DNA from 3 places in the Enterobacter sp. JH25 genome. Region 2 is predicted to be linked to each of the others. Evidence: predicted binding sites of a transcription regulator. Region 2 holds the regulator's gene; each other region holds the start of a gene.

Region 1 (3,283 bases), 1.9 Mb from region 2:
CGCAAACAGGGCGTTCAGCGCAGCGATCAGTGCGATAAAGCCAATCAGCATCGCGGCAACGATAATCGCAACCTTGAAACCCGCCAGAATGTATTCACCCAGCATTTCGAAGAAGCTCTGTCCCTCGTGCAGGTTTGACATCTGAATGTTCTCTTCGCTGGCATCCACGCGGTACGGGTTAATCAGCGAAAGAACAATAAAGGTGCTGAACATATTCAGAACCAGCGCTGCAACCACGTATTTAGGTTCCAGCATAGTCATATACGCGCCCACGATAGACATGGAAACGGTAGACATTGCTGTCGCCGCCATGGTGTACATGCGGTTACGGGACATCTTGCCGAGGATATCTTTATACGCAATGAAGTTCTCAGACTGACCCAGGATCAGCGAGCTGACTGCGTTAAAGGATTCCAGCTTGCCCATGCCATTAACTTTCGATAACAGGAAGCCGATTGCACGGATAACCACCGGCAGAACACGAATGTGCTGGAGGATCCCGATCAGGGCAGAGATGAAGACGATAGGGCAGAGCACTTTCAGGAAGAAGAAGGCCAAACCCTGATCGTTCATGTTGCCAAAGACAAAGTTAGTCCCGTCGTTGGCAAATCCGAGCAGTTTTTCGAACATTTCGGAGAAGCCTTTCACGAAGCCGAGGCCTACGTTGGAGTTCAGGAAGAACCACGCAAGTAAAACTTCAATGACCAGCAGCTGGACAACATAGCGAATACGAATATTTTTGCGGTCAGTGCTGACCAGCAATGCGAGTGCAGTAACGACAACGAGTGCCAGGACAAAATGAAGGACGCGGTCCATATTTGCTCCAAATATGAGGCAGGTTTAATTTCCGTGCACATTCTATGTAACAAGCACAAAGAAAACGAGATCAAGCCCACACTATAGTTACATCCTGTGACGAGTCTCAAAAATAGTGATCAACAATACATTTTTGTTATGTTAGGTAAATGAGTGAAAAGTTAAGTTTGTGTGCTACGCTTCACAAATGTCTGCGCATTTTCACATTCTGTGACCTTGCTCCACCTGCCTGTCTATTGTCCCTGGCTATCAGAGTAATCATGTTAACCATTACAAATGAACTTGATAATCATTCTCATTTTGATAGCATAAAACATAGCACAGGCTATATTTCCAGAGGCAGAAATGACGAATAGTCGCGTAGAGAGTAGCAGCGGCAGGGCGGCACGCAAGCTGCGGTTCGCATTAATGGGACCTGCATTCATTGCCGCGATTGGCTACATCGATCCGGGTAATTTTGCGACCAATATTCAGGCCGGGGCCAGTTTCGGCTATAAGCTGCTGTGGGTTGTGGTGTGGGCCAACCTGATGGCGATGCTGATTCAGATGCTTTCCGCGAAGCTGGGTATTGCCACCGGGAAAAACCTGGCGGAGCAAATCCGCGATCACTATCCGCGTCCGGCGGTATGGTTTTACTGGGTCCAGGCGGAAATTATCGCCATGGCCACCGATCTCGCCGAGTTTATCGGGGCGGCGATCGGCTTTAAGCTTATTCTGGGCGTCTCCCTGCTACAGGGCGCCGTGCTGACCGGTATCGCCACGTTCCTTATTTTGATGCTCCAGAGGCGGGGACAAAAACCGCTGGAGAAAGTCATCGGCGGCCTGCTGCTGTTCGTCGCTGCCGCCTATATTGTTGAGCTGATTTTCTCCCAGCCGAATCTGGTGCAGTTGACGAAAGGGATGGTGATCCCGTCGTTACCCACCTCTGAAGCCGTATTTCTGGCCGCCGGGGTGCTGGGGGCGACCATTATGCCGCACGTAATTTATCTGCACTCTTCTTTAACCCAAAATCTGCACGGCGGGACGAGTAAAGAGCGCTACTCCGCCTCGAAATGGGATGTGGCAATTGCGATGACCATTGCCGGATTTGTGAATCTGGCGATGATGGCGACTGCCGCCGCCGCGTTTCACTTTAACGGGCATACCGGGGTTGCCGATCTCGACCAGGCGTACCTGACGCTGGAGCCGTTGCTGAGCCATGCCGCTGCCACTATTTTTGGTTTAAGCCTGGTTGCTGCGGGACTTTCCTCTACGGTTGTGGGGACACTGGCCGGGCAGGTGGTGATGCAGGGGTTCGTACGTTTCCATATTCCACTGTGGGTTCGCCGTTCGGTAACGATGCTGCCTTCCTTTATTGTAATTCTGATGGGGCTGGATCCGACCCGCATTCTGGTGATGAGTCAGGTGCTGCTGAGTTTCGGTATTGCGCTGGCGCTGGTGCCGCTACTGATATTCACCAGCAACAAATCGCTGATGGGCGATCTGGTGAATTCGATGTGGGTGAAACGCGCCGGGTGGGCCATTGTGGTCGTGGTGGTGGCGTTAAACATGTGGTTGCTGATAGGCACAGCAGCAGGCCTGTAAAAGAAAAAGGAGCCGTGAGGCTCCTTTTAGCTGTTAATGGTGATGGCCGTGACCATGGCCTCTGCCTTTTCCGTGCCCCCTGCCGCCACGGCGGTCGTCACGATCGTTCCAGCCTTCGCGGTAGCCGCGCTCGTAGGCCTTACGCTTATCCCAGCCACGGTGATAGCCGTTATCGTGTTTCCACCAGCGGTTTTTACGCCACTCATAATGTCGGTGCCAGTAGTCACGGTCGCGCCAGTAGCCACCGTCCCAGTATCTGCCGTAGTCATCACGATCGCCAATTTGTAATTTAATCGATGGCAACAGGGTGATTTCGCCCGCATTGGCGACCAGCGGGGCCGAAGCCAGTAGTACCGCTGCAAGAATCAGTGACCTGAACATACTCTTCTCCTTCACGATCGGGGCCGCTGTGCGACCTGTTAACGCAATTTTACGAGTTGGTAAACATTCGTTTCATCGCCTCAACTCCTAAATCATGAACGAGAGCACTTTTTGCTAAAAGTGTTTTTAATCTGAACTGGACAGAATCGCTTCTATCGTCTTCAGCTCTTCTGCGGAGAAATGACGATTTTCAAGCATGCCTGCAGCATCTTCAATTTGTCCGGTTTTGCTTGCGCCGATGAGCACTGATGTCACCGCATCGTGGCGCAGGAGCCAGGCCAGTGCCATTTGCGAAAGCTTTTGCCCCCGTTTTTCCGCCAGCGCATTCAGCTTGCGTACCTTTTCCAGCTTTTTGTCGGTGACCTGTTCCGGATTAAGGAACTTACTGCCGCTTGCTGCGCGAGAATCTGCCGGGATGCCGTTCAGATAGCGATCGGTCAACTGTCCGCCCGCCAGGGGAGAGAAGGGGATACATCCCACCCCATTTTGCTGCAACACGTCC
Region 2 (3,283 bases):
GTGGATATGGGTGATGTATGATGGCGCGCTTATCGCCCGGGCATTAGCAGGGCGGCGTGTTTCCCCCGAAGTCTCAGAATCATGGCCAAAGAACAAACGGACCGTACGACACTAGATCTGTTCGCGAATGAGCGTCGACCGGGACGACCGAAAACGAATCCGCTTTCGCGCGATGAACAGCTGCGTATCAATAAACGCAACCAGCTTAAACGCGATAAAAATCGTGGGCTTAAGCGTGTCGAACTCAAGCTGAATGCCGATGCCGTCGATGCGCTTAACGAGTTAGCTGACGCGCGCAACATCAGCCGCAGCGAACTGATCGAAGAGATGCTGATCGCCCAGCTTGAGACGTTACGCGGCAAGGCGTGAGTCAGAAAATCCCCAATATTACCTTTTTCATGTAGCACAGAGTGCAGTCCTGCGTGATAGCTGTTTCCGCAGGGTTGCCTGTTCTGCTATTATTGCCCTTATCCGTGGACAATTTGCGCCACCATACCATTAAGTTTCAAGAGGTTATTTTACTCATGGCAATCATCGGCATTTTCTTTGGCAGTGATACCGGCAATACTGAAAATATCGCAAAAAACATTCAAAAACAGCTCGGTAAAGACGTTGCTGATGTGCATGACATCGCCAAGAGCAGCAAAGAAGATCTCGAGGGCTATGACATCCTGCTGCTGGGCATCCCGACCTGGTACTACGGTGAAGCACAGTGTGACTGGGACGATTTCTTCCCGACGCTGGAAGAAGTCGACTTCAACGGCAAGCTGGTTGCCCTGTTTGGCTGTGGCGATCAGGAAGACTACGCTGAGTATTTCTGTGATGCGCTGGGCACTATTCGTGACATCATTGAGCCGCGCGGTGCGGCGATTGTTGGTCACTGGCCAACAGCGGGTTACCACTTCGAAGCTTCCAAAGGTCTGGCAGATGACGATCACTTCGTTGGCCTTGCCATTGATGAAGACCGTCAGCCAGAGCTGACCGCAGAGCGTGTAGAAAAATGGGTTAAGCAGGTTCGTGAAGAGCTGAACCTGGACGATATCCTTAACGCCTGATATCCCTGCGGCGCAACTCCGGTTGCGCCCGTTGTTCAGGTAAAACCGATTAAATTAATTGCTACAAACTTTTAACTTTTTCGTCCAGACCTGTACAATATCCCCCTGGTAAAAAGTGGGTGCCATCGAACAAGTTTGTTGGTGATACCACGTTTTTATAAGCATACTTTGCTTGAGACTTGCAGTTTTCATTTAGCCATGGCAGTTCTATAATGAGACGCATTATCCCAAGTGCATTTTCTGTCACTTCTTCTTTTGAAGTGAATCGTTTAGCAACAGGACAGATTCCGCATGACTGACAACAATACCGCATTAAAGAAAGCTGGCCTGAAAGTAACGCTTCCTCGGTTAAAAATCCTTGAAGTGCTTCAGGGGCCAGACAATCACCATGTCAGTGCGGAAGACCTTTATAAGCGTCTTATCGATATGGGTGAAGAGATTGGGCTGGCAACCGTCTATCGTGTGCTGAACCAGTTTGATGACGCGGGCATTGTTACTCGTCATAATTTCGAAGGCGGTAAATCCGTGTTCGAGCTGACTCAGCAGCACCACCACGATCACCTGATCTGCCTCGACTGTGGCAAGGTCATTGAATTTAGCGATGATTCCATTGAATCACGCCAGCGTGAAATCGCCGCCCGTCATGGCATCCGCCTGACCAACCACAGCCTGTACCTGTACGGTCACTGTGCTGAAGGGGATTGCCGCGAAAATGAACATGCGCACGACGCAAAATAAGTCAGTGTTCATACTCTGAGCCAGCCGTGAGGTTGGCTTTTTTTTGCCTGGAAAAAGCCCGGTAAGCGCAGCGCCACCGGGCGTAAAGCAACTTATTTATTGTTATTGCGAATCTCGTCCCAAATCTTATCGCAACGCTTCGCCACTTCCTGATCGTTACCGGTTTTACGCGCCTGAATACAGGCCTGGTAATCCATCACGCGAACGTTTTCCTGCGTGGCGAATTGCTCATGGGCTTTGTCTTTTTTCAGCACGTTCAGCACGCTTTGACAGGCTTCAATCTTCTCAGGTGAACCTTGTGCGGTATTGATGCAAGCGCTATACGCCTCTTTCAGACGGGAGTCTTCTTTCGGCGCCTGATCCTGCGCGCACGCCACCAGCCCGAATGCCAGCAGCGCAACGATTACCCTTTTTTTCATCATGTTCAGTCTCCATAACGGCGGGACACAGCCCGCCGCAGCATTCATCAGAAGATGGTAAATGGCGCAATGACCATAAATTTCACGTCGCGCTCATCCTGGAAGATGTTGCCGTAACCGCCCGCGTAGCTCGGGATATCGGAGTGGTTGTCATACTGGGTGAAGTGCAGTTTGAACATCGTGCCTTTCGCACGCCCCTCCTGCAGGGTGTAAATCGCATCCAGACTGTATGAAGACTCTTTCAGACGGTAGTTCGGATCGTAGTAGGCGTCTGGCGTAGCCATATCCGCTGGCTTCGCGTCCCAGGCGTACGCGTAGGACGCGCCCACTGCCCAGCCAGGCAGGTTCCAGTTCTTCAGGTCATACATTGCGCCGAAGAAGACTGCTTTTTCGCCGTCGGCGTTGAAGTCAGAGCGGTTATCCCACCAGATATCCAGACGACCGTTGGAAGAGGCGTAGGTTGGCGTCATACGTTGCAGGAAATAGCCCTGCTGCCCTTCTGCCTTGACCCATGTACCCTCCAGACGCAAATCAACCTGACCCACCTTGTAGCCGAAGGTCAGCGCCTGTAACCACGCGGTGCCGTCATAAATATCATTTACGCTGCCATCGCTGACCTTGTCGCGCGTACCGTAGAACTGATAGCTGGTGCTCAGCGGGCTACCTGCGATATCAAATTTGTAGCTGGCTTTAGCAAAGTACTGATCAATATAACCTTCAGCCTGACCAAAAGCCGCTTCCAGCACCAGATCGTTTTTGAAGTCGTACTTCGCCCCCAGCGAGTGGAGATAATCAACTTTGGTTTTTTTATCGTTTTGATAGAACTTGTCCATCTCAATGTGCCACGGCGCTTTGTACTCGTTGGTCCACATATAGGAGAAGCTCAACGCCCCCGCATCGCCGTAGTCAAAATTAGCACCGGCTTCCGCGCCCTGATAGGTACCTGGCATAAAGCTCCAGTGCGGCGCTAACAGCGTCTGACCGGTTGGCTGGATATAACCACCACGCGCCCAGACCGGGCCATATTTGAATTTTGCAGCCGCTTTATACAGGCTGATTCCGCTTTTATCG
Region 3 (3,283 bases), 170 kb from region 2:
CGTGGTTTTCACGTCTGTTATAAAAATAACGATACACGATACCTGGAAATACTGGACGATATATTGTCCTGTAATGTAAAACGACTCAGCGTTCAGATGGTATTTAAAAGCCTTCCGCATACCCACGTCTCTTTACTGAATACCCCCTACGGACAGTTTGTATTAAAGATTTACTCCCCCAGGAAAAAAAGGTTAGAAAAATTTTTCAAATCGTTTTTTACGCCCAACCCCAACGAAAATTTGATTGAGCGGATCGACTATGCTGGCAGGCAAGGTCATACCTTCCCGAATGATTTTTATCTCCTGGCTGAACGCCGGATTTTCAGATTCGCAAAAATCTCGCTCATGTTGTTTGAGTATGTCCCCGGTCCGGAGTTACGCGTTCTTCCCGCGATCACGCCGGACATAAAGCGTGAAATCCGACACAGTATGCAGAAAATGCACAATCTGAAAATCATTTCCGGCGATGCGCACGGCGGGAACTTCATCCTGAGTGAAAAAGGAATAAGGATCATCGATCTGTCCGGGAAGCGTTGTAACGCGAAAAGGATTGTTGAAGACAACGTGACGGCCAGCCTGCGCATTGGTATTCCCATTGAATCCCACCGGCGTTGGGAAAAACGCCTGATCGCAAAAAAAATCAGACGACACCATAAAATCGTCCAGAGGAAGTATCTGGCGCGTTCAAATACCGCTTAAACCCTTTATTCATGCAGGACAACAGACTGTTATAAAAGAATTTTCCCTGGTATATGGCATTTTCGCCAATCCTCTACCATGCTCATTACACCTCACCGTTTCGCGTGGGGGCTTTTCGTAGTTGCTCATTAATCTTAAGGAAAAAGTTTATGAAAAAAACGACTGCTATTTTGTTGGGCACCGCGTTTCTGTTTACCACCAACGCCTTTGCGGCTGAAATGATGACAAAAAACGAATTCGAAAAAGTTGAGTCTCAGTACGAAAAAATCGGTACCGTGAGCACGGCTAACGAAGTCTCTGTCGACGATGCGAAAAAAGAGCTGGTCGAAAAGGCCGATAAAGAAGGTGCTGATGTACTGGTGCTGACTTCCGGTAATACAAACAACAAAATTCACGGCACCGCCGATATTTACAAGAAAAAATAATGCTTTAGCAACCACCCCTGTCTGGGGGTGGTTGTGCGCCGTACTTCTCCCCCACATCGTTTTTAACCTCTTCTCGCGCAGTGCTCCTCGTTGACGCTTGATTACGTATATATAATGCGTATAGTTCTCATTTGCATTTCATTTGATAAATACTAAGGCCCGACAACGGGCCATTTTTGCGCGCACGTTAAGAGCTCATTATGAACAACACCACAATGCACAAAACGCTGCTGGCGATTGCCATCGGCGCGGTTACACACTCCGCCTTTGCGGCGGAAGAGAAAAAAGAGGACACCATCGTGGTCCAGTCCACGGCGGGGAGTGATTTCAAACCCGGCGGTGACCAACTGCTTCCGGCCTTCCTCGACGGCCAGGTGGCTAACGGCGGACGTATGGGGATGCTCGGGCAGCAGAACGCCATGGACGTGCCGTTCAACATCATTAGCTACACCTCGAAGCTGGTGGAAGATCAGCAGGCGAAAACCATTGCTGACGTGGTCGCTAACGACGCGGGCGTGCAGTTCGTTCAGGGGTACGGCAACAGCGCGGAAACCTTCCGTATCCGCGGCCTGAAGTTTGACGGCGACGATATGACCTTTGGCGGATTGTCCGGCGTACTGCCGCGTCAGGTGGTGGATGCCCAGATGGTTGACCGCATCGAGATCTTCAAAGGGGCCAACTCCCTGATGAACGGCGCGGCCAGCTCGGGCGTGGGCGGGATGATCAACCTTGAGCCAAAACACGCGGGCGACATCCCACAGGCGAAAGTGGGCGTCGACTACACCTCGGATTCCCAGATTGGCACCACGCTGGATGCGGGGCGTCGCTTTGGCGATAACGACCAGTTCGGCGCGCGGGTGAACCTTGTGCATCGTGAAGGCGAAACCGGCGTGCCGAACGACCGCCGCCGCACCACGCTGCTCTCCACCGGTCTGGATTACAAAGGTGACCGTTTCCGCACCTCGCTGGACCTGGGCTATCAGAAAAAAACCTTCCACGGCAGCCCGACCAGCGTCAACATCTCGGCGGTGGACTTCGTGCCTGAACCACCGAAGAACGATCGCAACTTCTCGCAGAAGTGGGCCTACAGCGATATCGAAAACGAATTCGGCATGTGGCGCAGCGAGTACGACATCACCGATAGCTGGACGGCCTATACCGGCCTCGGCGCACAGCACGCGCACGAAGAGGGGATCTACAGCGCCCCGAAGCTGATGGATAAAAGCGGTAATGCGACGGTCAGCCGCCTTGATACCAACCGCATCAGCGATTCCGTCAGCGGCATGGCGGGCATTCGCGGTAACTTCATGACCGGCTTCGTCTCGCACAAGGTGAATGTCGGGTATTCGGCGATGACCAAAAACGAAAAAATCGCGTGGAAAATGTCTGCCGCGGCGGATAACCCGACCACCAACATCTACCACAACACTGGCGTTGATATGCCGGACAGCAGCAACTTCAGCGGCTCAGGCGGCAAATACAGCGATCCGCTGACCAGTGGGCGCACCCGCACGCAGGGCTGGCTGTTGAGCGATACCCTGGGCGTGCTGGACGACAAACTGCTGTTTACCGCAGGCGCACGCCATCAGAAAGTGGTGATTCGCGGGTACAACAAAATTACCGGTGCGGAAAACGACGCGGACGGTTTTGACGGTAGCCGCTGGATGCCAACCTACGGCGTGGTCTATAAGCCGTGGGAGGAAATTTCCCTCTACGCCAACCACACCGAGGCGTTACAGCCCGGTGAAACCGCGCCTCGCTCAGCAAACAACTACGGCCAGAGCACCGGTATCGTGCACTCTAAGCAGAACGAAGTGGGTGTAAAGGCGGACTTTGGCCGCGTGGGCGGCTCCCTGGCACTGTTTGAGATCAAAATGCCGTCGGCCATCCTCGACGACAGCGGCCACTACGGCCTGGACGCTGAACAGCGTAACCGTGGCGTGGAGCTGAACGTTTTCGGCGAGCCAACGCTCGGGATGCGTCTGAACGCCAGCGCCACCTGGCTTCAGGCCGAGCTGACCAAAACTAAAAACGGCGTGAACCAGGGGAACGACGCGATCGGTATTCCGAACTTCTACGCCGTGCTGGGCGCAGAATACGATATCAAGCCGATTGAGGGCCTGACGGCGACCGCGCGCGTTAACCACTCCGGCACGCAG

The links. The regulator Fur, encoded in region 2, represses iron uptake genes when iron is present. The targets are predictions, from matches to a motif close to ATAATAATGAGAACNACTATCAA.
Region 1: L2Y28_RS15555 (Nramp family divalent metal transporter) is a predicted target of Fur. The motif match lies at 1,099-1,121, and genes of this name have one in related genera.
Region 3: L2Y28_RS05340 (TonB-dependent siderophore receptor) is a predicted target of Fur. The motif match lies at 1,239-1,261, and genes of this name have one in related genera.

The regions. Positions count from the first base shown of each region.
Region 1 is NZ_CP091319.1:3,237,514-3,240,796, reverse strand. Features, by position in the region: gene nupC (nucleoside permease NupC) at 1-816, opposite strand, end outside; gene L2Y28_RS15555 (Nramp family divalent metal transporter) at 1,162-2,400, shown strand; gene ypeC (DUF2502 domain-containing protein YpeC) at 2,434-2,781, opposite strand; gene mgrA (L-glyceraldehyde 3-phosphate reductase) at 2,908-3,283, opposite strand, start outside.
Region 2 is NZ_CP091319.1:1,289,579-1,292,861, reverse strand. Features, by position in the region: gene ybfE (LexA regulated protein) at 82-369, shown strand; gene fldA (flavodoxin FldA) at 525-1,055, shown strand; gene fur (ferric iron uptake transcriptional regulator) at 1,347-1,793, shown strand; gene chiQ (ChiQ/YbfN family lipoprotein) at 1,886-2,212, opposite strand; gene chiP (chitoporin) at 2,260-3,283, opposite strand, start outside.
Region 3 is NZ_CP091319.1:1,123,169-1,126,451, forward strand. Features, by position in the region: gene L2Y28_RS05330 (lipopolysaccharide core heptose(II) kinase RfaY) at 1-699, shown strand, start outside; gene yahO (DUF1471 family periplasmic protein YahO) at 849-1,124, shown strand; gene L2Y28_RS05340 (TonB-dependent siderophore receptor) at 1,325-3,283, shown strand, end outside.